3 regions of the Streptosporangium sp. NPDC000396 genome follow, and region 1 is predicted to be linked to each of the others. Evidence: riboswitches for the same ligand, from Rfam matches in the RefSeq annotation. Region 1 holds a riboswitch; each other region holds the start of a gene.

Region 1 (7,819 bases):
ATGGAGGCGTGCTCGTCGAGGAGCTGCTCCAGCCTGGCCATGTCCCCGTAGGTGTCGGCGCGGGCCATCGGAGGAACGAGGTGGTCGACCAGGGTGGCGTGGGCGCGGCGCTTGGCCTGGGTGCCCTCGCCGGGGTCGTTGACGAGGAAGGGATAGATCAGCGGCAGGTCGCCGAGCGCGGCGTCGGGGCCGCAGGAGGCGGACAGCCCCGCGGACTTGCCGGGCAGCCACTCCAGGTTGCCGTGCTTGCCCACGTGCACCACGGCGTGCGCGCCGAAGTCGTCGGCCAGCCAGCGGTAGGCCGCCAGGTAGTGATGGCTGGGCGGCAGATCGGGGTCGTGGTAGATGGCGATGGGGTTCTCGCCGAACCCGCGCGGCGGCTGCACCATGACCACGACGTTTCCGGCGCGCAGCGCGGCCAGCACGATCTCGCCGTCCGGGTCCTGCGACCTGTCCACGAACAGCTCGCCCGGCGCGGGGCCCCAGTGCTCCTCCATTCCGGCTCGCAGGTCCGCCGGCAGCGTGCCGTACCACTCGGCGTACCGGCTCGCCGCGACGCGGACCGGGTTGGCGGCCAGTTGCTCCTCGGTGAGCCACTCCTGGTCCTGCCCGCCCGCCGCGATGAGCGCGTGGATCAGCGCGTCGCCGTCCTGCTCGGCCACGCCCGGCAGCTCGCCCTCTGCGCCGATGTCGTAACCGTGCTCGCGCAGGGCGGCCAGCAGCCTGACGAGGCTCGCGGGGGTGTCCAGGCCGACGGCGTTGCCGATCCGGGAATGCTTGGTGGGATAGGCCGAGAGCATCAGCACGATCCGCCGCTCGCCGGCCGGGACGTGCCGGAGCACGGCGTGCCGTACCGCGATGCCGGCCACGCGCGCAGCGCGCTCCGGGTCGGCCGCGTAGACGGTCAGCCCGTCCTCGTCGATCTCCTTGAAGGAGAACGGGACCGTGATGATCCGCCCGTCGAACTCGGGGATCGCGACCTGGGTGGCCGCGTCGAGCGGGGACAGGCCGTCGTCGTTGTCCTCCCAGGACGCCCGGCTGCTCGTCAGGCACAGACCCTGCAGGATCGGCACGTCCAGCTCGGCGAGCGCGCCGACGTCCCAGGCCTCGTCGTCCTCGCCCGCCGACGCGGTGGCCGGCCGGGTGCCACCGGCCGCGAGCACGGTCACCACCAGGGCGTCCACAGCGCGCAGGGTCTCCAGCAGGCCGGGCTCCGCGCTGCGCAGGGAGGCGCAGTAGACGGGCAGAGCCCGGCCGCCCGCGTCCTCGACGGCCGAGCAGAGGGTCTCGACGAAGGCGGTGTTCCCCGCGACATGGTGTGCCCGGTAGTAGAGCACCCCGACGACCGGGCCGTCCTCGCGGCGGGCCTGGCGTTCCAGCACGCCCCAGGCGGGGGTGGGGGCGGGCGCGGCGAACCCGTGTCCGGTCAGCAGCAGGGTGTCGGACAGGAAGCGGTGGAGCTCGGCGAGGTTGGCCGGTCCGCCGTGCGCGAGGTAGGCGTGCGCTTCGGCGCAGACGCCGCCGGGCACGGTGGACAGTTCCATCAGCTCGGCGTCCGGCGCCTGCTCGCCGCCGAGGACGACGACGGGGCGGGGCCCGGCGAGCAGGGCGTCCAGGCCCTCCTCCCAGGCGCGGCGCCCGCCGAGCAGCCGGACCACGACCAGGTCGGCGCCCTCCGTCAGGGACGGCAGATCTTCGGCGGTGAGCCGGGCGGGGTTGCCCAGCCGGTAGTCCGCGCCGCTCGCGCGGGCGCTGAGCAGGTCGGTGTCCGAGGTCGAGAGCAGGAGGATCACGCGCCACGCTCCACGGGAAGCGAGGCGGTACGGCCCAGCGGTGCCGCGGGGGCGCAGGGGAACGGCGAAAAGCGCAACAGAGCTTCCTCCCTCGGGGTCCTCGCCCCGGGTCGTCGTCGGCCACGACGGCTGGAGTCTCCTGGCTCCCGGATCGGTGCTCCCCCCGGCCTTCCCGTCCGTCGCCGGACAGTGGCCTGGGTGGGGTTCGCTCCCCGGTTACAGTGGCGGGACCGCGCCGGATTCACACCGGCTTCCTCCCTGTGCCGTCGCCACGATGAGACTACGGCAGCCCGGCTCTTTGCAAGAAACTGGAGTTAACATCCTCAGCGTGGTCACAGGCGACTCTTTCGGACGATCGCGCTCAGACGCATGTCCGGGGGCACTTCAGGTGCACGCCGCCGCCGACGGCGGCCTGGCGCGGATCAGGATTCCCGGCGGCCGGTTGACCGCCTCCCAGCTGCGCGACCTCGCCGAGGCCGCCACCGTCTGCGGGAGCGGCGTCATCGAGCTGACCTCCCGCGCGAACGTCCAGATCCGCGGCCTCGCCACCGGCCCCGGTCCGGCGGGCGGCCCGGGAGGCGTGGACGCGTTCGCGAGCCGGATGGCCGCGGCGGGGCTGCTGCCGTCGCCCACCCACGAGAAAGTCCGCAACATCCTCGCCTCCCCGCTGACCGGGCTCGACGGCGACGGGCTTCTCGACGTCACCCCCCTGGTCGCCGAACTGGACCGGCGCCTGTGCGCCCGGCCCGCCCTCGCCGCCCTCTCGGGGCGGTTCATGTTCGCCCTCGACGACGGCCGGGGGGACGTGGCCGGGCTCGGCGCCGACGCCTGCCTCCTGCCGGCAGGCCCGGAGGAGGCCGCCGTCATCCTCGCGGGCACCGACAGCGGCCTGCGCGTGCCGGCGGTCTCGATGGTGCCCGCCCTGCTCGCCGCCGCCGAGGCGTTCCTCGCGGAGTCGTCCGCCCAGGGAACCGGCGCCTGGCGGATCGGCGAGCTGGCCGACGGTCCCGCACGGGTCGCGGCCCGGGCCGGCGCCATGCTCGCCTCCGCCGCCCCGGCCGTCGGCGTCGGTCAGACCCGCGCCACGACCGCGCCCGCCGATCCCGCCGCCCCCGCGCCGGTGCCGTCCCGCGCCGCGCTCACGTCCTCCGACCGCGTACGGCTTCGCCCCGTCACGCTCGGCCCGGTAGGCGTCATCGAACGATCGCGCACCACCACCGGCCCAGAGGTCGCCCTCGGGGTCGCGATACCCCTCGGGCGGCTGACCTCCGCCCAGGCGGAACTGCTCGCCCGCCTGGCCTCCTCCGGCTCCGGCGAGGTACGGCTGACGCCGTGGCGGGGCGTGGTCCTGCCCGGTCTGGCCCGTGCCGAAGTCTCCCGGGCGATCGGCCTGCTGGCGGACGCGGGCCTGGTCACCGACCCCGCCTCGCCGTGGATCGGCGTGACGGCCTGCACCGGCCGCCCCGGCTGCGCCAGGTCGCTGGCCGACGTGCAGGCCGACGCGGCCCGTGCCGTCGCCCCGCGTGTGGCGGATTCCCCGCGCACCGGTACGCTCCCCGTGCACTGGGCGGGCTGCGAACGGCGCTGCGGCCGTCCCCGGGGGCGAGTCGCCGACGTGGTCGCCACCGGCGACGGCTACCGCGTGGACCTGGACGGCCGCGGCGTGACCTGTGCGGGCATCGAAGAGACCACGGCCGCGTTGACGGCCGTCAGAGGAGGAACGTGATCGACTACGTCCGCGACGGCGCGGAGATCTACCGCCGTTCCTTCGCCACCATCCGCGCCGAGGCCGACCTGGGAGGTCTGCCCGCGGATGTCGCCCAGGTGGCGGTCCGCATGATCCACTCCTGCGGGATGGTCGACCTGGTCACCGACCTCGGATGGTCACCCGGCGTGGTCGCCTCGGCGCGCGCGGCCCTGCGCGCGGGCGCGCCGGTGCTGTGCGACGCGATGATGGTCGCCTCCGGGGTGACCCGCCGCCGGCTGCCCGCCGGCAACGAGGTGATCTGCACGCTGGGCGAGCCGGGCGTGCCGGAGCTCGCCGAGCGGCTGGGCACCACCCGCAGCGCCGCGGCGCTGGAGCTGTGGCGCGACCGGCTGGAGGGATCCGTGGTCGCGATCGGCAACGCGCCGACCGCGCTGTTCCGGCTGCTGGAGATGGTCGAGGAGGGCGCCGGGCGGCCGGCCGCCGTGCTCGGGATCCCGGTCGGCTTCATCGGCGCCGCCGAGTCCAAGCAGGCCCTGGCCGAGCACCCGGCGGGCCTGGAGTACCTGGTCGTGCACGGCCGCCGGGGTGGAAGCGCGATGACCGCCGCCGCGGTCAACGCGATCGCGAGCGAGGAAGAATGAGCGACAACGTGACCGGACGGCTGTGGGGAGTGGGGCTCGGGCCGGGCGATCCGGAGCTGGTGACCGTCAAGGCCGCCCGCCTGATCGGTGAGGCGGACGTGATCGCCTTCCACAGCGCCCGCCACGGCAGGAGCATCGCCCGCTCGGTGGCCGCGCCGTACCTGCGTGACGGTCAGATCGAGGAAGCCCTCATCTACCCGCTCACCACGGAGACCACCGATCATCCCGGCGGCTACCAGGGTGCCATCGACGACTTCTACGCCGACTGCGCGCTGCGGCTGGCCGCACACCTGGACGCGGGCCGCGACGTGGTGGTGCTGTGCGAGGGCGACCCGCTCTTCTACGGCTCCTACATGCACATGCACAAGCGCCTGTCCCATCGCTACGTCACCGAGGTGGTCCCCGGGGTGACCTCGGTGAGCGGTGCCGCGGCGGTCCTCGGCCGGCCTCTGGTCGAACGGGACGAGACGCTCACCGTGCTGCCCGGGACGCTTCCCGCGGAGGTCCTCGCCGAGCGCGTCGCCGCCACCGACTCGGTGGCGATCCTCAAGCTCGGCCGGACGTTCACCAAGGTGCGTGACGCGCTGGCCCAGGCCGGTCGCCTCGACGAGGCCTGGTACGTGGAGCGCGCCACCACCGGCGGCCAGCGCCTGGCCCCGCTCGCCGAGGTGGACCCGGACGGCGTGCCGTACTTCTCGCTGGCGCTGATCCCGAGCCCGGTCAACGCGGCGCGGCCCGCGCCGGCGGAGGAAGCCGAGCCCGCGCCCCCGGCCGTCGGCTCCGGCGAGGTGGTCGTGGTCGGGCTCGGCCCGGCCGGGCGGCCGTGGCTGACCCCGGAGGCGCAGGACGCGCTGGCCGCCGCCGACGAGCTCATCGGGTACGGCCCCTACCTGGACCGGGTCCCGCCGAACCCGCGCCAGCGCCGCCATCCCACCGACAACCGGGTGGAGGCCGAACGTGCCGCGCACGCGCTGGAGCTGGCGGCGGCCGGATCCCGGGTCGCCGTGGTGTCCTCGGGCGACCCCGGGGTGTTCGCGATGGCCAGCGCCGTGCTGGAGGTGGCCTGCGAGCCACGGTTCGCGGACGTCCCGGTGCGGGTGCTGCCGGGTCTGACCGCGGCGCACGCGGTGGCGAGCCGGGCGGGGGCGCCGCTGGGCCACGACTACTGCGTGCTGTCGCTGTCGGACCTGCTCAAGCCGTGGGAGGTCGTCGCCGGCCGGATCACCGCCGCGGCGAAGGCCGATCTGGTCCTGGCGATCTACAACCCCGCCTCGAAGAGCCGCACCTGGCAGGTGGCCGCGGCGCGCGACCTGCTGCTGGAGCACCGCGCGCCCGAGACTCCCGTGGTCATCGGCCGTGACGTCGGCGGAGCCGGTGAGAGCATGACCGTCACCACCCTCGCCGAGCTCGATCCGGCCATGGTGGACATGCGCTGCCTGCTGCTGGTGGGCTCCTCGACCACCCGGCTGGTCGAGCGGGGTGACGGCGGCCGGGTGGTGTTCACCCCTCGCCGTTACCCGGCGTGACCGGCCTCGCTCCGGTCATCGGTCCCATGCCGATCCAGCCAGCCGACCGCCGCCTCGACCGTCTCCACCGCGGGGACGCCCGCGGGCGAGGGCGGACGCCGTACGATCACGACCGGCAGCCCGAGCTCGCGGGCGGCGAGCAGCTTGGCCGTGGTCATCTCTCCGCCGCTGTCCTTGGTGACCACCATGTCCACGCGGTGCTCGCGCATGAGGGCCAGCTCGCCCTCCACCGTGAACGGGCCCCGGCTGAGCAGCACCTCCAGGCGGCGCGGGGCGGGGGGCTCCGGCGGGTCCACGGAACGGGCCAGGAACCACAGGCCGTCCAGGCCCGCGAAAACCGGCAGGCTCCGGCGCCCGGTGGTCAGGAACACCCTCTCCCCCAGCGCGGGCAGCAGCTCGGCGGCCGCGGTGAGCGACGGCACCCAGCGCCAGTCGTCGCCGGGGCCCGCCTGCCAGCCCGGCCGCCGCAGAATCAGCAGCGGCACCCCGGCGCGGCCGGTCGCCTCGACCGCCGAGGCGGTCATCCGGGCGGCGAACGGGTGGGTGGCGTCCACCACGACGTCGATCCGGCGTTCCCCGATCCACGCCCGGAGCCCGTCGGGACCGCCGAAGCCGCCCTCGTGCACCTCGCCGACCGGCAGCTTGGGGTCGCGCACCCGGCCCGCCAGCGAGGAGACCACGTGCGTTCCGGCACGTCCGGCGAGGGCGGCGGCCAGCCGCCTGGCCTCGTCCGTGCCGCCCAGCACCAGAATGTTCAGCACATCGCCGCCTTTCTTCCGACTTTTCCGTCGCAGGACGTCGCCCTGCCGTACCCGATGGTGATCGAACCATGAGCGCGCCGCTGCGCCACGGGTGGACCACCGGCGCCTGCGCGACCGCGGCCACCACCGCCGCCTACACCGCACTGCTGACCGGCGACTTCCTCGACCCGGTGGAGATCGCCCTGCCCAAGGGGCAGCGCCCGGCGTTCGCGCTGGCCCAGGAGGCGCTGAGGGACGGCGCGGCCATGGCCGCGGTGGTCAAGGACGCCGGCGACGACCCCGACGTGACGCACGGCGCCCTGATCTCCTCGACCGTACGGCACGGCGCCCCCGGCACCGGCGTGGTGTTCGCCGCGGGGCCCGGGGTCGGCACCGTGACCAAGCCGGGACTCCCACTGGACGTGGGCGAACCGGCGATCAATCCGGTTCCCCGGCGGATGATGCGCGAGCATGTCGCCGAGGTGGCCGCCCGGCACGGCGGGACCGGTGACGTGATCGTGGAGATCTCGGTGGCGCACGGCGAGGAGCTGGCGAGGAAGACCTGGAACCCCCGGCTGGGGATCCTGGGCGGGCTGTCGATCCTCGGAACGACCGGCATCGTGGTGCCCTACTCCTGCTCGGCCTGGATCGACAGCATCCGGCGCGGCATCGACGTGGCCAGGGCGGCGGGCCACGAGCACGTCGCCGGCTGCACCGGCAGCACGTCGGAGAGGGTCGCGGCCGAACTGTACGGGCTGCCGGAGGACGCCCTGCTCGACATGGGGGATTTCGCGGGAGCCGTGCTGAAGTATCTGCGCAGGCACCCCGTGCCCCGGCTGACCGTCGCCGGGGGCATCGGCAAGCTCTCCAAACTCGCCGACGGTCATCTGGACCTTCACTCGGGCCGCTCGCAGGTCAATCCGGGCATGCTCGCCGAGATCGTCCGCTCGGCGGGCGGGGACGAGGCGCTGGCCGGGCGGGTGCTGGAGGCCAACACGGCCCTGCACGCGCTCCGGCTCTGCCAGGAGGCGGGCCTGCCGCTGGGCGACCTGGTCGCTGAGCGGGCCCGCCTGACGGCCGCCGGCGTGCTGCGCGAGGCTCCCGTGACGGTGGACGTGGTGGTCATCGACCGCGCGGGCACGATCGTCGGCCGCGCGGGCTGACCCGGCCGTGCGATCGCCGAAGGAGTGCCCCGGTACGGCCACGCGCCCGCCACACGAGCCGGACGGAACGGCCCGGGGCGGCGTCCGGGTGCGGCGGGCGAGGACGCCCCGGCACGGGGGGTGCCGGGTTCAGTCACGGCAGCGGGCGGCCGAGTACAGGTGGCTGTCGGGGAACTCCGACGCGGTCAGCACGCGGCCGACGACGATCACCGCGGTGCGGACGATCCCGGCGGTGCGGGCCTTGCCGG
Region 2 (7,819 bases), 200 kb from region 1:
GCGGCCATGGAGCCGCTCGCGTCCACGACGAACAGCACCAGGTTCCCCTCTCGGCCCTCGCGGACCTTCTCCCTGAGGTCCTCGCGCCGCAGGAGCAGGCCGGGACCGCTCCTGCCGCGCTGGAGCTGGTACGGCGCGGCCGCCCCGACGGTCGCCGCCAGGTGGAGGGAGGCGGGGCGGCCGTCGGGGACGCGGGCACCGGTGGTCCTCCCCAGCGGGGTCCTCGCCCTTGATCGCCGTCCGGGGGCTCCCGCGCCGATACCGGGCACCGTGAACAGCCTGGTCCGTCGCACTGGATCCGCGTCGAAGGTCTGCTCGCGCGGGGTGGTCCCGGCTTGCGGTGCCGGCTCGGCGGAGGGTGCGGAGGGCGGTGGGCTCGCCGTTCCGGGCTCGGGGGCGGCGTGCGAGGTGTCCGTGGCCGGGGTGCCGTCCGTGGCCGGGGTGCCGGGCGGTGAGGGGACGCGGTCCTCGCCGCCGGAGCCGTCCCCGGGAGGATCGTCCCCCCTGGGAGCGCCGCCGTCGTCGGAATCCTCGCCAGGACCGCCGTCAGGGCCGTCGCCGGGGCCCCCTGCGCCGGGGCCCGGATCGTCACCGGGGTCGTCCGGGTCCTCCGGGTCGTCGGGAATCTGGTTGAGGAGATCCTCCAGCTTGGCCTCGTCCAGGCCGGGGGCGTCGAAGGGGTCGCGGCGGCGGCGGTGCGGAAGAGCGAGCCTGGCCGCCTCCCTGACGTCGTCGGCGGTGACGGTGGTGCGTCCCTGCCAGGCGGCGTGGGCGATCGCGGCGTTCGCGGTGACGATGTCGGCCCGGAGCCCGTCCACCTCGAAGGCCGCGCAGACCGTGGCGATCTGCCGCAGCGCGGAGTCCGGCAGGACCACGCCCGCCACCCGGTCCCGGGCCTCGGCGACACGCACCGCCAAGGCCTGCTCCTGACCGGACCACCGGGCCGCGAACCCGGCGGGATCGGCCTCGAACGCCAGGCGTCGCCGTACCACCTCCGCCCGCTGGGACGGCTCCCTCGAGGCCCGCACCTCCACCGTCAGCCCGAACCGGTCCAGGAGCTGCGGCCGCAGCTCCCCCTCCTCCGGGTTCATGGTTCCCACCAGCAGGAACCGGGCGGCGTGCCGTACCGACACCCCTTCGCGCTCGACGTAGCAGGTGCCGAGGGCGGCGGCGTCCAGCAGCAGGTCGACCAGGTGATCGTGGAGCAGGTTGACCTCGTCCACGTAGAGAACGCCCCGGTGAGCTCCCGCCAGGAGGCCGGGCTCGAAGGCCTTCACCCCCTCGGTGAGCGCCCGTTCGAGGTCGAGCGAGCCGGCCAGACGGTCCTCGGAGGCGCCGACCGGCAGCTCGACCAGGCGCGCGGGCCGTACGGCACCGGCCCGGGAAGCCCCCGGCGGCGCGTCCGCCGCAGGCACCTCGTGCGGCCCGTCGGGGCATTCGGGGTCCGGCGCGGCGGGGTCACAGGAGAAACGGCAACCGTGCACCACCTCGACGGGTGGCAGGAGCGCCGCCAGTGCCCGCACGATCGTGGACTTCGCGGTGCCCTTCTCCCCCCGGACCAGCACTCCGCCGACGCGGGGGGACACGGCGTTGAGGAGGAGCGCGAGCTTCAGGTCCTCCGATCCCACGATCGCGGTGAAGGGATAACGCGGGTCACGCACCTTCGGGATCTCCTTGAATGTCGTCATGCGGGGTAGCTCAACCGCCAGCGCCCGTCCCGGCCGGTGAGCGCGACGCGGGCCAGCGGCGCGACGTCGACACGCCAGAACGCCTGGGCGGGCGCGCCGAGCGCGTGGACGACCGCGGCGCGGATGACCGGGGGATGGGTGACCGCGACGAGCCTGCCGGGAGCCCGGCGGGACAGCCAGCCGGACACCCGGCCGAGGAGATCGGTGATCGACTCTCCCCCGTGGGGTGCGGCGGCGGGGTCGGTGAGCCAGGCGGCGAGGCCTTCGGGCTCGGCCGCCTCGACCTCGCCGAGCGTCCTGCCCCTCCAGCGCCCGTAGTCGCAGTCGGCGAGCAGCGGGTCGGGGTCGGCCCGCAGGCCGAGGGCCTCGGCCGTCTGGACACAGCGCAGCTCGGCGGCGCAGGCCGCCGAGCCGGGGCCGAACTGCGGGGCCAGGGCGGCGGCCCGGCGCAGGCCGGGTTCGTCGAGCGGTTCGTCGCCCGGGAACACGGCCCGCGCCGTCGCCGGCGTCGAGGCGTGACAGACCAGCAGCAGGCGGGTGACCCCCGAGGGGAGCATCACACCGGGCTGCGTTTGCGCGCGGCGAAGGCGAACAGCGCGCCGACGCCGAGCCAGAACACCGCCTGCGTGCCTATGGAGGCGATCCGGAAGTCCCACAGAAGGTCCGCGGGGAAGCCCTTGGGCACCTCGTTGATCTTCGGCAGGAGGATCCAGGCCGCCGCCACCGGCACCAGCACCGCGGCGCCCGCGGCCAGCCAGCGCAGCCATGGCTCGCTCTGGGAGACGTAACGGTAGGTGGCCGTGCCCGCGGCGACGGCGAGGATCCCGATGGCCACGGCGACCAGGTAGAGCACGGTGCGCTGGTCGATCGTCTCGGGGTCACCGACGGCGGGCGGGTTGGCGGGATATTTGACGAAGGGGACGAGAACGATCGCGGTGAACGCGGCGGCCGCGAGAGTGATCGCGAGCGCCGGTTCCGACGCGGGCCCGACCCGGCCGCGCACGGCCGCGTACGCGAGGGCGAACAGGCCGCCGACGGCCAGGCCGTACAGGGCGAGGGCGAGGAAGAGCCCGAACCGCTGGCCGTTCCTGCTGACCAGTTCCTCGCCGTCGTCGTGGGAGTGCTCGGCGGGCTCGGCCGCCTCGTGGGAGTGGGATCCGGCTGGGGAGGCGGCCGCGGCCGCCTCCTCCAGCGCGATGGCCTGGTCGATGCGCGGCTCGCCCACGGTGTAGGCGAAGGCGGCCGCGAGCAGCCCGGCGATCAGCCCGACGAGCATGCCCCGGACGAGGAGTTTGACGATCACGTGCGGCTCAGTGGCACGGGACGCCGAGCAGGTGACGCCCGTCGTGCATGAGTTCGTGCAGGTAGTTCCCGGTCTGCGAGATCGCGCCCTGGTCGAAGGCGACCAGGTAGGCGACGAGCAGGAGCACCGGTACGGCGATCAGCCAGCGGGTGAGAGAAGTCCACGGGATGGACTGGGTCTGCGGAGCCGAGATCTGGCTCACAGCCACCTCCTTCGGGATTTACGCGTCCCTTTTCGTAAGGCCGGTGGCGGTCGAGTGACCTGGCTTCCGGCTTTTGGGGCCGGTTACAGTGGCGCGACCGCACCGGAATCTCACCGGACTTCCCTCGCACCGCCACAAAACACCCGGAACGTACCCCGGCTGCTTATCCCTCGTCAATCCAGACAACCAACAATAGACTGCCGAAATGCACCATTTGCGCCTTTTATCCGGAAATAACTCGCGGAGTGGCGGCCCGGCCCGGGCCGCCACTCCGCGAGCGGGCGGTCACTGCTCGCCGGTGAGGGCGGCCACCAGATCCGACGCCGTGCGGCAGCGGTCGAACAGCTCGCCCACATGGGCCCTGGTGCCGCGCAACGGCTCCAGGGTCGGGACGCGCTGCAGGGACTCGCGGCCGGGGATGTCGAAGATGACCGAGTCCCAGGAGGCGGCCGCGACCGATTCGCTGAACTGGCTCAGGCAACGGCCGCGGAAGTAGGCGCGCGTGTCGCTGGGCGGGGCCTCGATGGCCCGCTGCACCTCCTCCTCGGTGACCAGGCGCTGCATCCGGCCCCGGGCGACCAGCCGGTTGTACAGGCCGCGGTCGGGACGGATGTCGGAGTACTGCAGATCCACGAGCTGCAGGCGCGGGTGGGACCAGGCGAGGCCGTCACGGGAGCGGTAGCCCTCCAGCAGCTCCAGCTTGGCCACCCAGTCGAGCTCCCGGGAGAGCTGCATCGGGTCCTCGGCCAGCCGGGTGAGAACCGACTCCCAGCGGTCCAGGACGTCCTTGGTGAGCTCGTCCACGCCGTTGCCGCTGCGCTCCTCGGCGTACTTGCGGGCCAGCTCCAGATACTCCATCTGGAGCTGGACGGCCGTGAGCTTGCGGCCGTCGCGCATCGGGATCTCGTATCTGAGCGTCGGGTCGTGGGAGACCGCGCGCAGCGCCTGGACGGGATTGTCCACGGCGAGATCACGGGTGAAGTAGCCGTCCTCGATCATGGCGAGGATCAGCGCGGTGGAGCCCAGCTTCAGGTAGGTGGAGATCTCCGACATGTTGGCGTCGCCGATGATGACGTGCAGGCGACGGTATTTCTCCGGGTCGGCGTGGGGCTCGTCGCGAGTGTTGATGATCGGCCGCTTGAGCGTGGTCTCCAGGCCCACCTCGACCTCGAAGAAGTCGGCTCGCTGGCTGATCTGGAAGCCCTCGCCGCGCGAGTCCTGGCCGATGCCGACCTTTCCCGCGCCGGTGACCACCTGCCGGGAGACGAAGAACGGCGTCAGGTATCTGACGATGTCGGCGAACGGCGTGGCCCGCCTCATCAGGTAGTTCTCGTGACAGCCGTAGGAGGCGCCCTTGTTGTCGGTGTTGTTCTTGTAGAGCTGGATCGGGGCGTTGGACGGGACCGCCGAGGCGCGGACCGCGGCGTCGTGCATGACCCGCTCCCCCGCCTTGTCCCAGATCACCGCGGCCCGCGGGTTGGTGCACTCGGGAGTGGAGTATTCGGGATGGGCGTGATCCACATACAGCCGAGCACCGTTGGTAAGGATCACGTTGGCCAGGCCCAGATCCTCGTCCGTGAGCTGGCTCTGATCGGCCATCTCCCTGGACAGGTCGAAGCCCCGTGCGTCACGCAGGGGGTTCTCCTCTTCGAAGTCCCACCGCGCCCGCCGAGCCCTGGCCGCCGACGCGGCCAGGTAGGCGTTGACGACTTGCGAGGAGGTCACCATCGCGTTGGCCCCCGGCTGTCCGGGCACGGAGATACCGTATTCGGTCTCGATGCCCATCACCCGCCGTACCGTCATGCGCACCCTCTGTTCATCCGGGACTGTCTTCTCCGCCGTATATATCCCCGACCCTAGACCCTTCACTATGCCCGGTGACCAGACAGTTATGGCAACGAAGCCTTTTCGCCCGCCGCGAAGGACGTCCCGGAGGGCGCCGGGGGCGGGGGTGCGGCCTTCCGACGTCGCCTGACCTTGACGAAATCCTGAACCGGCCGTTCGATGAACCGGTAAACCCCATAGGAGAAAATCATCGCGGCCAGGATGGTGACCACGGCGGTCAGCCAGGGCGGCAGCGAGTCCCGCAGGGCGGGAATGATGACGACGGCGGCCGTGGTGTGGAAGAGATAGAGCGGGTAGGTGAGCGCGCCCAGGACGACCAGGCCGCGCCAGCGCATCCAGCCCAGCCAGCCGAGCGCCACCATCGCCATGAGCACGTAGAAGCCGATCACCGTGGCGGCGACGGCCCACTCGGGCACGGGCATCGCGGCGTAGCCGACCTTCTCGATCCGCCCGGCGACCCGGTCGAGCGCCGAGTTGACCGCCAGGCCCGCGCTGATCCCGGCCAGGCACCACAGGACCAGCTTGGGCCCGTGCTTGGTCATCAGGAAGAAGGCCATGCCACCGACGAAGTACGCCGCGTACTTGGGCATCACCAGCAGCTCGACCCACTTGTCGTCGCTGCCCGCGAAGAACCCGGCGGCCAGCAGCCAGACGCCCATGAAGACCAGACAGCGGTTGAGCGTCACCCCGACGATCACCAGGACCGAGATCAGCAGGTAGAAGCGGAGCTCGACCCAGAGCGACCAGTAGACGCCGTTGGCGTCGTAGACGCCGAAGGCCCGCTGCAGCATCGTGAGATTGACCCCGTACTCCCCGGGGCTGAGCTTGGGATCCAGGGCCGTGGCCGCGGTCAGGCCGTAGACCGCCGCGGTGACGCCGACGCTGACCCAGTAGGCGGGGAAGAGCCGCACCAGCCGGGACAGGGCGAACGCCCCCAAGCCCCGCCCCCAGATGCTCATCAGGATGACGAAGCCGCTGATCATGAAGAACAGCTCGACGCCCAGGATGCCGAGCCCGGACGGCGTGGCGATCGCGGGGAACAGATCGGCCGGGCGATCCCCCCACACCGAGGCGAAGGCGATGAAGTAGTGGAAGGCGAGCACCGCCATGGCGGCGACGAAACGGAGAAGGTCGAGTTCGGCGAGGCGGCCGCTCCCCCGAGCCGCTTCGCGAGACCCCGCGCCGGTCACCTGACGACCGGGCCGAAATGTTCACGCACGCCACTTGGACGGCGTTTCGATCAGTTGGGTTCCACGTGACGAAACCATACTTGTGCGGCAGACGGGAAACCCGGTCCGGGACGGAGAACGCCGGCGGCGCGGCCCCCGCCCAGGGAACCGCGCCGCCGGCGTACGTGCCGTTAGAGGTATTGACCGGTGTTTGGCACCGTGTCGATGGACCGGCCGGCTTCCGTGCCCTGCTTGCCCGTCACGAGGGTGCGGATGTAGACGATCCGCTCGCCCTTCTTGCCGGAGATGCGGGCCCAGTCGTCGGGGTTGGTGGTGTTGGGCAGGTCCTCGTTCTCGGAGAACTCGTCCACGCAGGCCGCCAGCAGATGCTGGATCCGCAGGCCCTTCTGCCCGGACTCGAGGAACTGCTTGATCGCCATCTTCTTGCTGCGGTCCACGATGTTCTGGATCATGGCGCCGGAGTTGAAGTCCTTGAAGTACAGGACCTCCTTGTCGCCGTTGGCGTAGGTCACCTCGAGGAAGCGGTTCTCCTCGCTCTCGGTGTACATCCGCTCGACCACCCGCTGGATCATGCCCGAGATGGTCCCCTCGCGGCTTCCGCCGTGCTCGGTGAGGTCGTCGGGGTGGAGCGGAAGGTCTTCGATGAGGTACTTCGAGAAGATGTCCCTGGCCGCCTCGGCGTCGGGCCGCTCGATCTTGATCTTGACGTCCAGGCGGCCGGGCCGCAGGATCGCCGGGTCGATCATGTCCTCGCGGTTGGAGGCGCCGATCACGATCACGTTCTCCAGGCCCTCGACGCCGTCGATCTCGGACAGGAGCTGGGGAACGATCGTGTTCTCGACGTCGGAGGAGACGCCCGAGCCTCGGGTCCGGAAGATCGAGTCCATCTCGTCGAAGAACACGATCACCGGGGTGCCCTCCGAGGCCTTCTCACGAGCCCGCTGGAAGACCAGGCGGATGTGCCGCTCGGTCTCACCGACGTATTTGTTGAGAAGCTCCGGCCCCTTGATGTTGAGGAAGAAACTCTTGCCGGACTGGCCGGTCTTCTCCGCGACCTGCTTGGCCAGGGAGTTGGCGACGGCCTTGGCGATCAGGGTCTTGCCGCAACCGGGCGGGCCGTACAGCAGCACACCCTTCGGGGGACGCAGCTTGTGCTCGCGGAAGAGGTCGGCGTGCAGGTAGGGAAGCTCGATCGCGTCCCGGATCTGCTCAATCTGCCGCGCGAGCCCGCCGATCTCCTCGTAGGAGATGTCGGGCACCTCTTCCAGGACAAGCTCTTCGACTTCAGACTTGGGAATGCGCTCGTAGACGTAACCCGAGCGTGGCTCCAGCAGTAACGAGTCGCCCGCCCGGATCGGCTGGCCGCGCAACGACTCGGCAAGCTTCACCACCCGCTCCTCGTCGGCATGCGAGATCACCAGCGCACGCTCGCCGTCTTCGAGGAGCTCCTTGAGCATCACGATCTCGCCGATTTCCTCGAACCCGAGGGCCTCGACCACATTGAGCGCTTCATTAAGCATGACCTCCTGGCCACGCTTCAACGAGTCGATCTCCACTGCTGGACTGACGTTCACTCGGAGCTTGCGGCCGC
Region 3 (7,819 bases), on a different contig from region 1:
TCGGCATGTCCCCCACCGCCTATGCCCGTGCCGTGGAGGCGCCCTAATACCAGAGGGATATTTCATATTCAGCGTGCGTCCTGCGTGACGAGCGCGCCATGCAGGAAGAGCTCCACCAGCTCCTCCACGGTCAGGGGCGCCGGCGCGCCCGGACGGCCCGCCGACATCACCAGAAACTGGAAAGCCTCCGCGAGCCGCTCGGGGGCGAGCCTGAGATCCTCGCGCTCGGGCTCGAACAGGGCGGCCAGGGCGGCCCGTGGCGCGGCCAGCCCGGCCTCCCGGTCCGGGAGCGGGCCGCCCTCCCCGGGCCTTCCGGGCTGTGGGCGGCCGGGCCGCCCCGCTCCCCCCAAGCCGTGGAGGGCTCCCGCCACCGCACCCATCCGGGTCAGGTAGCCGCGCATCGCCTCGGCCGCCTCGGCCAGGCGGGCGGACAGGGGCTGGTCCAGCGAGATCGAGGCCAGATAGGCGATCGTGTCGTCGGGCCGCAGGGCTTCGGCCAGGCAGGCGGCGAGCAGGGCCTCCTTGTCGGGGAACACGCGGAAGATGGTGCCTTCGCCGATGCCCGCGGCTCGGGCGATCTTCGCGGTGGTCACCGACGCTCCGTACTCGATGACCAGAGGCAGAGCCGCCGCCACGATCATCGCGCGGCGCTGGTCAGGGTCCATCGCCGGAGCGCGGCGTCGGCCAGAGGTCTCGGTCATGGTGCCGATTATCATGAGTGAGCACTCACTCAGGCAAATGTCCTCCACCGGCCGCTCACCATGCCCGGTGGCGGAACAGGAGGACTACAGGATCGGCTCGGTCCCGCCCACCGGTTGCCTGGTCCAGGCCTGGTGCTCGGACTCGCGGATCTCCTCCTCGGCGGTCTGCTCCACCCTGGCCATGGCGATCCGCAGGATCGGCGGGGCCATCAGCGAGGTCACGATCGCGACGAGCACCACGATGGTGTACGCCTCGACGCTGAGGATGCCCAGCCGCAGGCCGACCATGGCGACCACGACCTCGATCACGCCGCGGGCGTTGAGCCCGGCGCCGAGCGCGAGCGCCTCCCACCTGTTGAGCCTGCTCAGCCGCGCCCCGGCGTAGGCGCCGAGGAACTTCCCGATGATCGCGATGGCCAGTACGGCGAGCCCGGCGAGCAACACCTCGGGCCTGGCCAGCGCCGTCAGGTCCATCCGCAGGCCCGCGGTGGCGAAGAAGATCGGCGCGAACCCCGACAGCACGACCGTGCGCAGCGGGGCGAGCCTGGACGGGGCGACCCTGCCCGCGCTGCCGATGAGGATGCCGCAGACGAACGCTCCGAAGACCGCCTCCAGGCCCAGCGCGTGGGTCCCGGCCGCGGCGAGCAGGATGAGCACGGCCGCGGTGGCGACGGTCGGCCCCGGCTCGTCCGACTTGCCAGTGAGCTGTAACACTCCCCTGACCAGCGGGCGGCCGAGCGTGAGCGCGAACACGACGATGGCGACCAGGTAGGCCAGCGAGGTCAGCACGGTGCCGGTGGACACCGCGTTCACGGCCATCGCGCTCACGATCGACAGCATGAACCAGCCGAAGGCGTCGTCGATCATGCCGGCGGTCAGCGTGAGCTGGCCGATGTTGCGGTGCAGCAGCTTCATGTCCATGAGCGTCTTGGCGATGACCGGGATCGCGCTGACGCACATCGCCACGCCCAGGAACAGCGCGAAGACGGTGGTGTCGGTGCCGTCCGGGATCAATGCCTTGGGCAGCAGGAAACCGGCGCCGATGCCCAGCCCGAGCGGGACGACGAGGCCGCCGACGCTGACCCCGGCGGCCGTGACGCCACGCCGCCGAACCAGACCCATGTCCATGTGGATGCCGGTGAGGCCGACCAGCAGCAGCACGCCGATCTGGCCGACCGCGTCGAGCAGGTGAAACTGCTCGGGGACGGCGGGGAACAACCAGCCCTGCATGCCCGGCGCGACGTGCGCCAGGAAGGAAGGACCGAGGACCACACCGACGAACAGTTCGCCGACGACGGCGGGCATGCCGAACCGGGTGGCGAGCCGGCCGAAAACCAGTGCCAGCATGAGCAGCAGGCCCACCTGGAGCAGGAACACGAGCAGGTTGTGGGCGGCGATCGGTGCTACGGGAGCACCCAGCGAGACGAGCATCATCCTCCCTCAGGGATGAGCGATTCGTAAAAGATCTACCCCTGGCCGTTCGGGACCCACCCGGAAGCAAGTCACGAACCGATCACGGCGGCGTTGCCGGCGGAAGCACCCGCAGCGCTGCCAGTGGGAGCCACGGCCTTCCGCACTTTCGCCGGAGCCGGGTTATGCTGCCCGTGCGGCTGGTTCGCCGCTCCCCGGTGGAGCGGCGAGGCAACAGGGAACCCGGTGCGATTCCGGGACTGCCCCGCAGCGGTGAGTGGGAACGACCGCCGTCACACAAGCACTGGGTGAACGACCACCTGGGAAGCGACGGCCAGTAGGAAACCGACACGACGCCCACGAGTCCGAATACCTGCCACCGCCCGCGCGCCGGCCGGTGCGCGGAATGTCCATGGCCTCGCGGGAGGGTCAGAGGGTCTACCTCGCCATGCCCGCCGAGACCGGGTTCCACGAGGGAAAAGGACCCATGAGAGACCAGCGCACCACCATTCTCGGCTATCCCAGGATCGGCCCCGACCGGGAGCTGAAGAAGGCCGTCGAGTCCTACTGGGCGGGCGGAATCGACTCCACCGGGCTTCAGGAAGCCGCCCGCGCCCTGCGCGAGCGCACCTGGACCGAGCTACGCGACGCGGGACTGACCGGCATCCCCTCCAACACCTTCTCCTTCTACGACCATGTCCTCGACACCAGCGTGATGGTCGGCGCCATCCCCGACCGTTTCACCGCCCTCGACGGCCTGGAGCGCTATTTCGCCATGGCTCGTGGCGCCCAGGGAATCGCCCCCCTGGAGATGACCAAATGGTTCAACACGAACTACCACTACCTCGTGCCGGAGGTGGGCCCGCAGACGCGATTCCGGCTGGCCTGGGAAAAGCCCCTGGCGGAGTACGGCGAAGCCAGGCGCCTGGGCATCGAGACCAGGCCGGTGCTGGTCGGCCCGCTCACCTACCTGCTGCTGTCCAAGTCCACCGAGGCCTCCTTCACGCCGCTCCGGCTCCTGGACGACCTGCTCGACGTCTACGCCGAGCTGCTGGAGCGGCTGGCCACCGCCGGAGTCACCGAAGTGCAGCTCGACGAACCGGCGCTGGCCGCGGACCGGTCGGCCGAAGAGCTGAAGGCGCTCGCCCGCGCCTATGACCACCTCGGCGGGCTCAGCCATCGCCCGAGGCTGCTGGTCGCCACCTGCTTCGGCGAGATCGGCGACGCGCTGCCCGTGCTGGCGGCGACCCGCGTCGAGGCCATCGGGCTGGACTTCGTCGCCGGCCCCGGCAACCTGACGGCGGCGGCCTCGATTCCCGGGCTGGCGAACAAGACCGTGGTGGCCGGGGTGGTGAACGGCCGCAACGTGTGGCGCACCCGGCTGCCCGACGCGCTGTCCACCTGCGCGGCGCTGCTCGGGCTGGCCGGAGAGGTGGTCGTCTCCACCTCCTGCTCGCTGCTGCACGTCCCGCTCGATCTGGAGCGGGAGGCGGCGATGCCCGAGGGGCTGGCGTTCGCCCGGCAGAAGGTGGCGGAGGTCGTGGCGATCGGCCGTGCGATGAGGGAGGGGCCGGACGCGGTCGTGCCCGCCGTACCGGCCAGAGCTCCGGTGGACGCGCGGGTCCGGGCCCGGCTGGAGGCGCTGGGTGAGGGTACGGCGCGGGCCGGTCACGCCGAGCGGGCGGCGATCCAGCGGGCGGCGCTGAGACTGCCGCCGCTGCCCACGACCACGATCGGCTCGTTCCCCCAGACGGACGCGGTCCGGCGGGCCCGCGCCGACCTGCGGGAAGGCCGGATCGACCGGGCGACGTACGAGGCGGCGATACGGGTCGAGATCGACTCGGTGATCGCCCTGCAGGAGGACATCGGGCTGGACGTGCTGGTCCACGGTGAGCCCGAGCGCAACGACATGGTCCAGTACTTCGCCGAGCAGCTTGACGGGTACGCCACCACCGAGCACGGCTGGGTCCAGTCGTACGGCACGCGGTGCGTGCGACCGCCGATCCTGTTCGGGGACGTGGCCAGGCCGGAGCCGATGACGGTGGGCTGGACCGTCTACGCCCAGTCCCGGACCGGCAGTCCCGTCAAGGGCATGCTGACCGGGCCGGTCACCATGCTGGCCTGGTCGTTCGTCCGGGAGGACCAGCCTCTGGCCGATACCGCGCGGCAGGTGGCGCTGGCGTTGCGGGACGAGATCCGTGACCTGGAGGCGGCGGGTATCCGGATCATCCAGGTGGACGAGCCCGCGCTGCGGGAGCTGCTGCCGCTCAAGGCGGCCGATCGTGACGCCTACCTGGCCTGGGCGGTCGCCGCGTTCCGGTTCGCCACCTCGGGCGTGTCCGACTCCACGCAGATCCACACGCACATGTGCTACTCGGAGTTCGGGGAGATCATCGGCGCCATCGGCGACCTGGACGCGGACGTGACCAGCGTCGAGGCGGCCAGGTCCCGGATGGAACTGCTGGACGACCTGCGCACCGCCGGATACACGCGCGGGATCGGGCCCGGCGTCTACGACATCCACTCCCCTCGCGTGCCGGAGATCGGTGAGATCGAGCAGGCGCTCCGGCTGGCGGCCCGAGTGGTGGAGCCGGAACGGCTCTGGGTCAATCCCGACTGCGGGCTGAAGACGCGGAGCTACGCTGAGACTGAGGTGAGCCTGCGGAACATGGTGACCGCGGCCCGTAGGATCCGCGCGCTGTAACCCGCGCCCGGAGATCCGCGCGGGCCCCGGCCTGCTCTCCGGACCCGCGCGTGGACGGTGCGGTACGGCGTGCGGGTGGGCGGGGTGAGCATCGGCTCCGCCCGCCCGTACGCGGGATCACCATCCGGCTGTCTGAAATGTCCTCTGGACAGCGGAGGCTTTTCCTACAAAATTAGTTGGGTATTGATCTCGGTCGAGGAGTCCACATGGCACTCATCCAGCCCGATCCCACCTTCTATCCATCAGCCCGCGAGGCCATGCTGGCCCCTCGGGAGGAGCTCGCCTACGTCGTCCTGCTTGACGCCTCCGGAGACGGGCGCCCCGACGGGCTCGCCACGATCGACCTGTCCGACGGAACGATCGCCAACGTGCACGACGCGTCCGTCCCGGGCGACGAGTTCCACCACTTCGGATGGAACGTGTGCAGTTCGGCTCTGTGTCCCTACGCTCCTCACCCACATGTCGAGCGGCGCTATCTCGTCGTTCCCGGCCTCCGGTCGAGCAGGATCTACATCTTCGACGTCAAGGACGACCCCCGGCGCCCCAGGCTCGTCAAGACGATCGAGCCGGAGACGCTTTTCGAGAAGACCGGCTACAGCCGCCCGCACACCGTCCACTGCGGCACCGACGCGATCTACGTCAGCGCCCTCGGCAACGTGGACGGTGACGCCCCAGGCGGGGTGCTCATGCTCGACCACGACACCTTCGAGCCCAAGGGCCGCTGGGAGGTGGAGCGGGGGCCGCAGGAACTGCACTACGACTTCTGGTGGCACCTCGGCCATGACACGATGATCAGCAGCGAGTGGGGCACGCCCAACCAGATCGAGGCGGGGCCCTCGCTGGAGCTGCTGGCCGGCCGGAAATACGGTCACAAGCTGCACGTCTGGGATCTGCCCAAGCGCAGGCACCTGCAGGAGATCGACCTGGGCGACCAGCATCAGATGGCCCTGGAGGTGCGCCCCGCCCACGACCCGAGCAAGACCCACGGCTTCGTCAACACCGTGATCGATGTCGAGGACCTGTCGGCCGGCGTCTTCACCTGGTATCTGGAGGACGGAGTCTGGAAGGCCCGCAAGACCATTACCATCCCCGCCGAACCGGCCCCGGCCGATCTGCTGCCGGAGCCGCTCAAACAGTTCGGCGCGGTGCCGCCGCTGGCCACCGCCATCTCGCTGACCCTCGACGACAGGATCCTGCTGGTTACCTGCTGGGGCACGGGCGAGCTGAAGGCCTATGACGTCTCCGACCCGTTCAATCCCCGCGAGACCGGCTCGGTGCGGATCGGCGGCATCGCCCGGCGCGACCCCCACCCGGCCGCCCCCGGACGAGCACTGAACGGCGCGCCGCAGATGGTCGAGGCCAGCAGAGACGGGCGGCGAGTGTACTTCACCAACTCGCTCTACCGCTCCTGGGACGACGTCTTCTACCCCGACGGCGTCTCCAGCTGGATGGTCAAGGTGGACATCGCCAACGACGGCTCGATCTCCCTCGACCCGGCCTTCTTCGTCGACTTCGCCGCCGACGGCCGCCGCGCCCACCAGATCCGGTTGCAGGGCGGCGACTGCTCCTCTGACTCCTACTGCTTCCCGTGACCGCGCCGGCCTTCCCACGGGGAGCGGAGCGGCCGCGATGGATCTGACGTCGGCCCTGATCCTGGCCGGGCTCGGCGCCTTCCACGGCCTGAACCCGGCCATGGGCTGGCTCTTCGCGGTCGCTCTCGGCCTGCAGGAGCGCTCGCGCGCGGCGGTGCTGCGCGCGCTGCCGCCCATCGTGCTCGGCCACGCGGGGTCGGTGCTGGTCACGCTCGGGCTGGTGTCCGTGGCACGCCTGGCCGCCCCACCCAGGCTCGTCTCGTACGGCGTGGCGGCCCTGGTGTGCGGGTTCGGGGTCTGGCGGCTGGTGCGCCGCCGCCATCCCCGCTGGGTCGGCATGAGGGTGACCGGCTGGCAGCTGGCCGGGTGGTCGTTCCTGATGGCCACCGCGCACGGTGCCGGGCTGATGGTGCTCCCGGTCACCCTGCACGGCGGGCACGGCGGGCACGGTGCCGCCGCGCTGGCCTCGCAGAGCCTGCTGGCGACCGCGATCCACACGCTGTCCATGCTCGCGATGACCACCGCCCTGGCCTTGGTCGTCTACGAGTGGCTGGGCGTCGCGGTGCTCCGCAAGGCGTGGTTCAACCTCGACCTCGTCTGGGCCGTCGCCCTCATCGGCGCGGGCGTCTCCGCCGCCCTCACCTGACGCCGCCCTCACTGGCTGAACCGCCCAGCGGCGACGCACGTTTTAGCGGCATGAATCGTCTTCTCACCGTCCTGCTCGCCGCCACCGCGCTCACGGTCTGCGGCATGGGCGAATCCAGCGTGGCCGCCGCCAAGGAGGTGGAGCGAGAGGCTCCGGCAGGCGCCCCGGTCGCGGAGACCGTACGCGGGCTGACGGCTTTCGGCCACAACCTGCTCACGACCACCGCCAAGCCCGGAGCCAACGCCGTCCTGTCCCCGCTGAGCATCGGTTACGCCTATGGCATGGCCAGATCGGGCGCGGCGGGGCGGACGGGCCCGGAACTGGACAGGGTCTTCGGGTTTCCCTCAGGAGGACCGCACACATCGTTCAACACGCTGACCCGGCGGATCGTCACACTCGACGGCCCGCCGCCCGCGCCCGCCCCCGGCGCGACACGGGACGCCCGGAGCGGCGGCCCGGCCCGGCCGCTGGTCGGCCTGGCCAACGGGCTGTTCACCCAGGAAGGACTGAGCGTCGAGCCGAAATTCCTGCGCACGCTCGCCGCCCAGTACGGCACAGGCGTGCGCGAGGTGGACTTCACCGGAAACGCCCTCGACGTCATCAACGCTTGGGCGCGCGAGCAGACAGCCGGACGGGTCAAGAAGGTGTTCGACCGGCTGGACCCGCGGATCAAACTCGTCATCGCGAACGCCGTCTACTTCAAGGCCGAGTGGGCGACGGCGTTCACCGACCCACCCGAGAAGAACGCCGCTTTCACCCGCGCCGA

The links. Region 1 has a riboswitch for cobalamin ahead of cobN (cobaltochelatase subunit CobN). Riboswitches for the same ligand answer to the same signal wherever they lie in the genome.
Region 2: linked by a shared signal. The riboswitch ahead of ACFY2X_RS05815 (CbtB domain-containing protein) and the one ahead of cobN (cobaltochelatase subunit CobN) in region 1 are both predicted to bind cobalamin.
Region 3: linked by a shared signal. The riboswitch ahead of metE (5-methyltetrahydropteroyltriglutamate--homocysteine S-methyltransferase) and the one ahead of cobN (cobaltochelatase subunit CobN) in region 1 are both predicted to bind cobalamin.

Annotation. Positions count from the first base shown of each region.
Region 1 covers NZ_JBIAZA010000003.1:386,906-394,724, reverse strand. The annotation lists gene cobN (cobaltochelatase subunit CobN) at 1-1,793, opposite strand, end outside; cobalamin riboswitch at 1,907-2,103, opposite strand; gene cobG (precorrin-3B synthase) at 2,068-3,519, shown strand; gene ACFY2X_RS06750 (precorrin-8X methylmutase) at 3,516-4,142, shown strand; gene ACFY2X_RS06745 (precorrin-2 C(20)-methyltransferase) at 4,139-5,668, shown strand; gene ACFY2X_RS06740 (cobalt-precorrin-6A reductase) at 5,656-6,429, opposite strand; gene ACFY2X_RS06735 (cobalt-precorrin-5B (C(1))-methyltransferase) at 6,498-7,571, shown strand; gene cobM (precorrin-4 C(11)-methyltransferase) at 7,701-7,819, opposite strand, start outside.
Region 2 covers NZ_JBIAZA010000003.1:185,888-193,706, reverse strand. The annotation lists gene ACFY2X_RS05830 (putative cobaltochelatase) at 1-1,688, opposite strand, end outside; gene ACFY2X_RS05825 (histidine phosphatase family protein) at 1,685-2,245, opposite strand; gene ACFY2X_RS05820 (CbtA family protein) at 2,245-2,991, opposite strand; gene ACFY2X_RS05815 (CbtB domain-containing protein) at 2,999-3,193, opposite strand; adenosylcobalamin (AdoCbl) riboswitch at 3,237-3,329, opposite strand; gene dop (depupylase/deamidase Dop) at 3,479-4,996, opposite strand; gene ACFY2X_RS05805 (acyltransferase family protein) at 5,083-6,228, opposite strand; gene arc (proteasome ATPase) at 6,399-7,819, opposite strand, start outside.
Region 3 covers NZ_JBIAZA010000011.1:210,303-218,121, forward strand. The annotation lists gene ACFY2X_RS19780 (DUF6597 domain-containing transcriptional factor) at 1-47, shown strand, start outside; gene ACFY2X_RS19785 (TetR/AcrR family transcriptional regulator) at 69-701, opposite strand; gene ACFY2X_RS19790 (cation:proton antiporter) at 786-2,132, opposite strand; cobalamin riboswitch at 2,296-2,507, shown strand; gene metE (5-methyltetrahydropteroyltriglutamate--homocysteine S-methyltransferase) at 2,599-4,815, shown strand; gene ACFY2X_RS19800 (selenium-binding protein SBP56-related protein) at 5,022-6,407, shown strand; gene ACFY2X_RS19805 (hypothetical protein) at 6,445-7,053, shown strand; gene ACFY2X_RS19810 (serpin family protein) at 7,104-7,819, shown strand, end outside.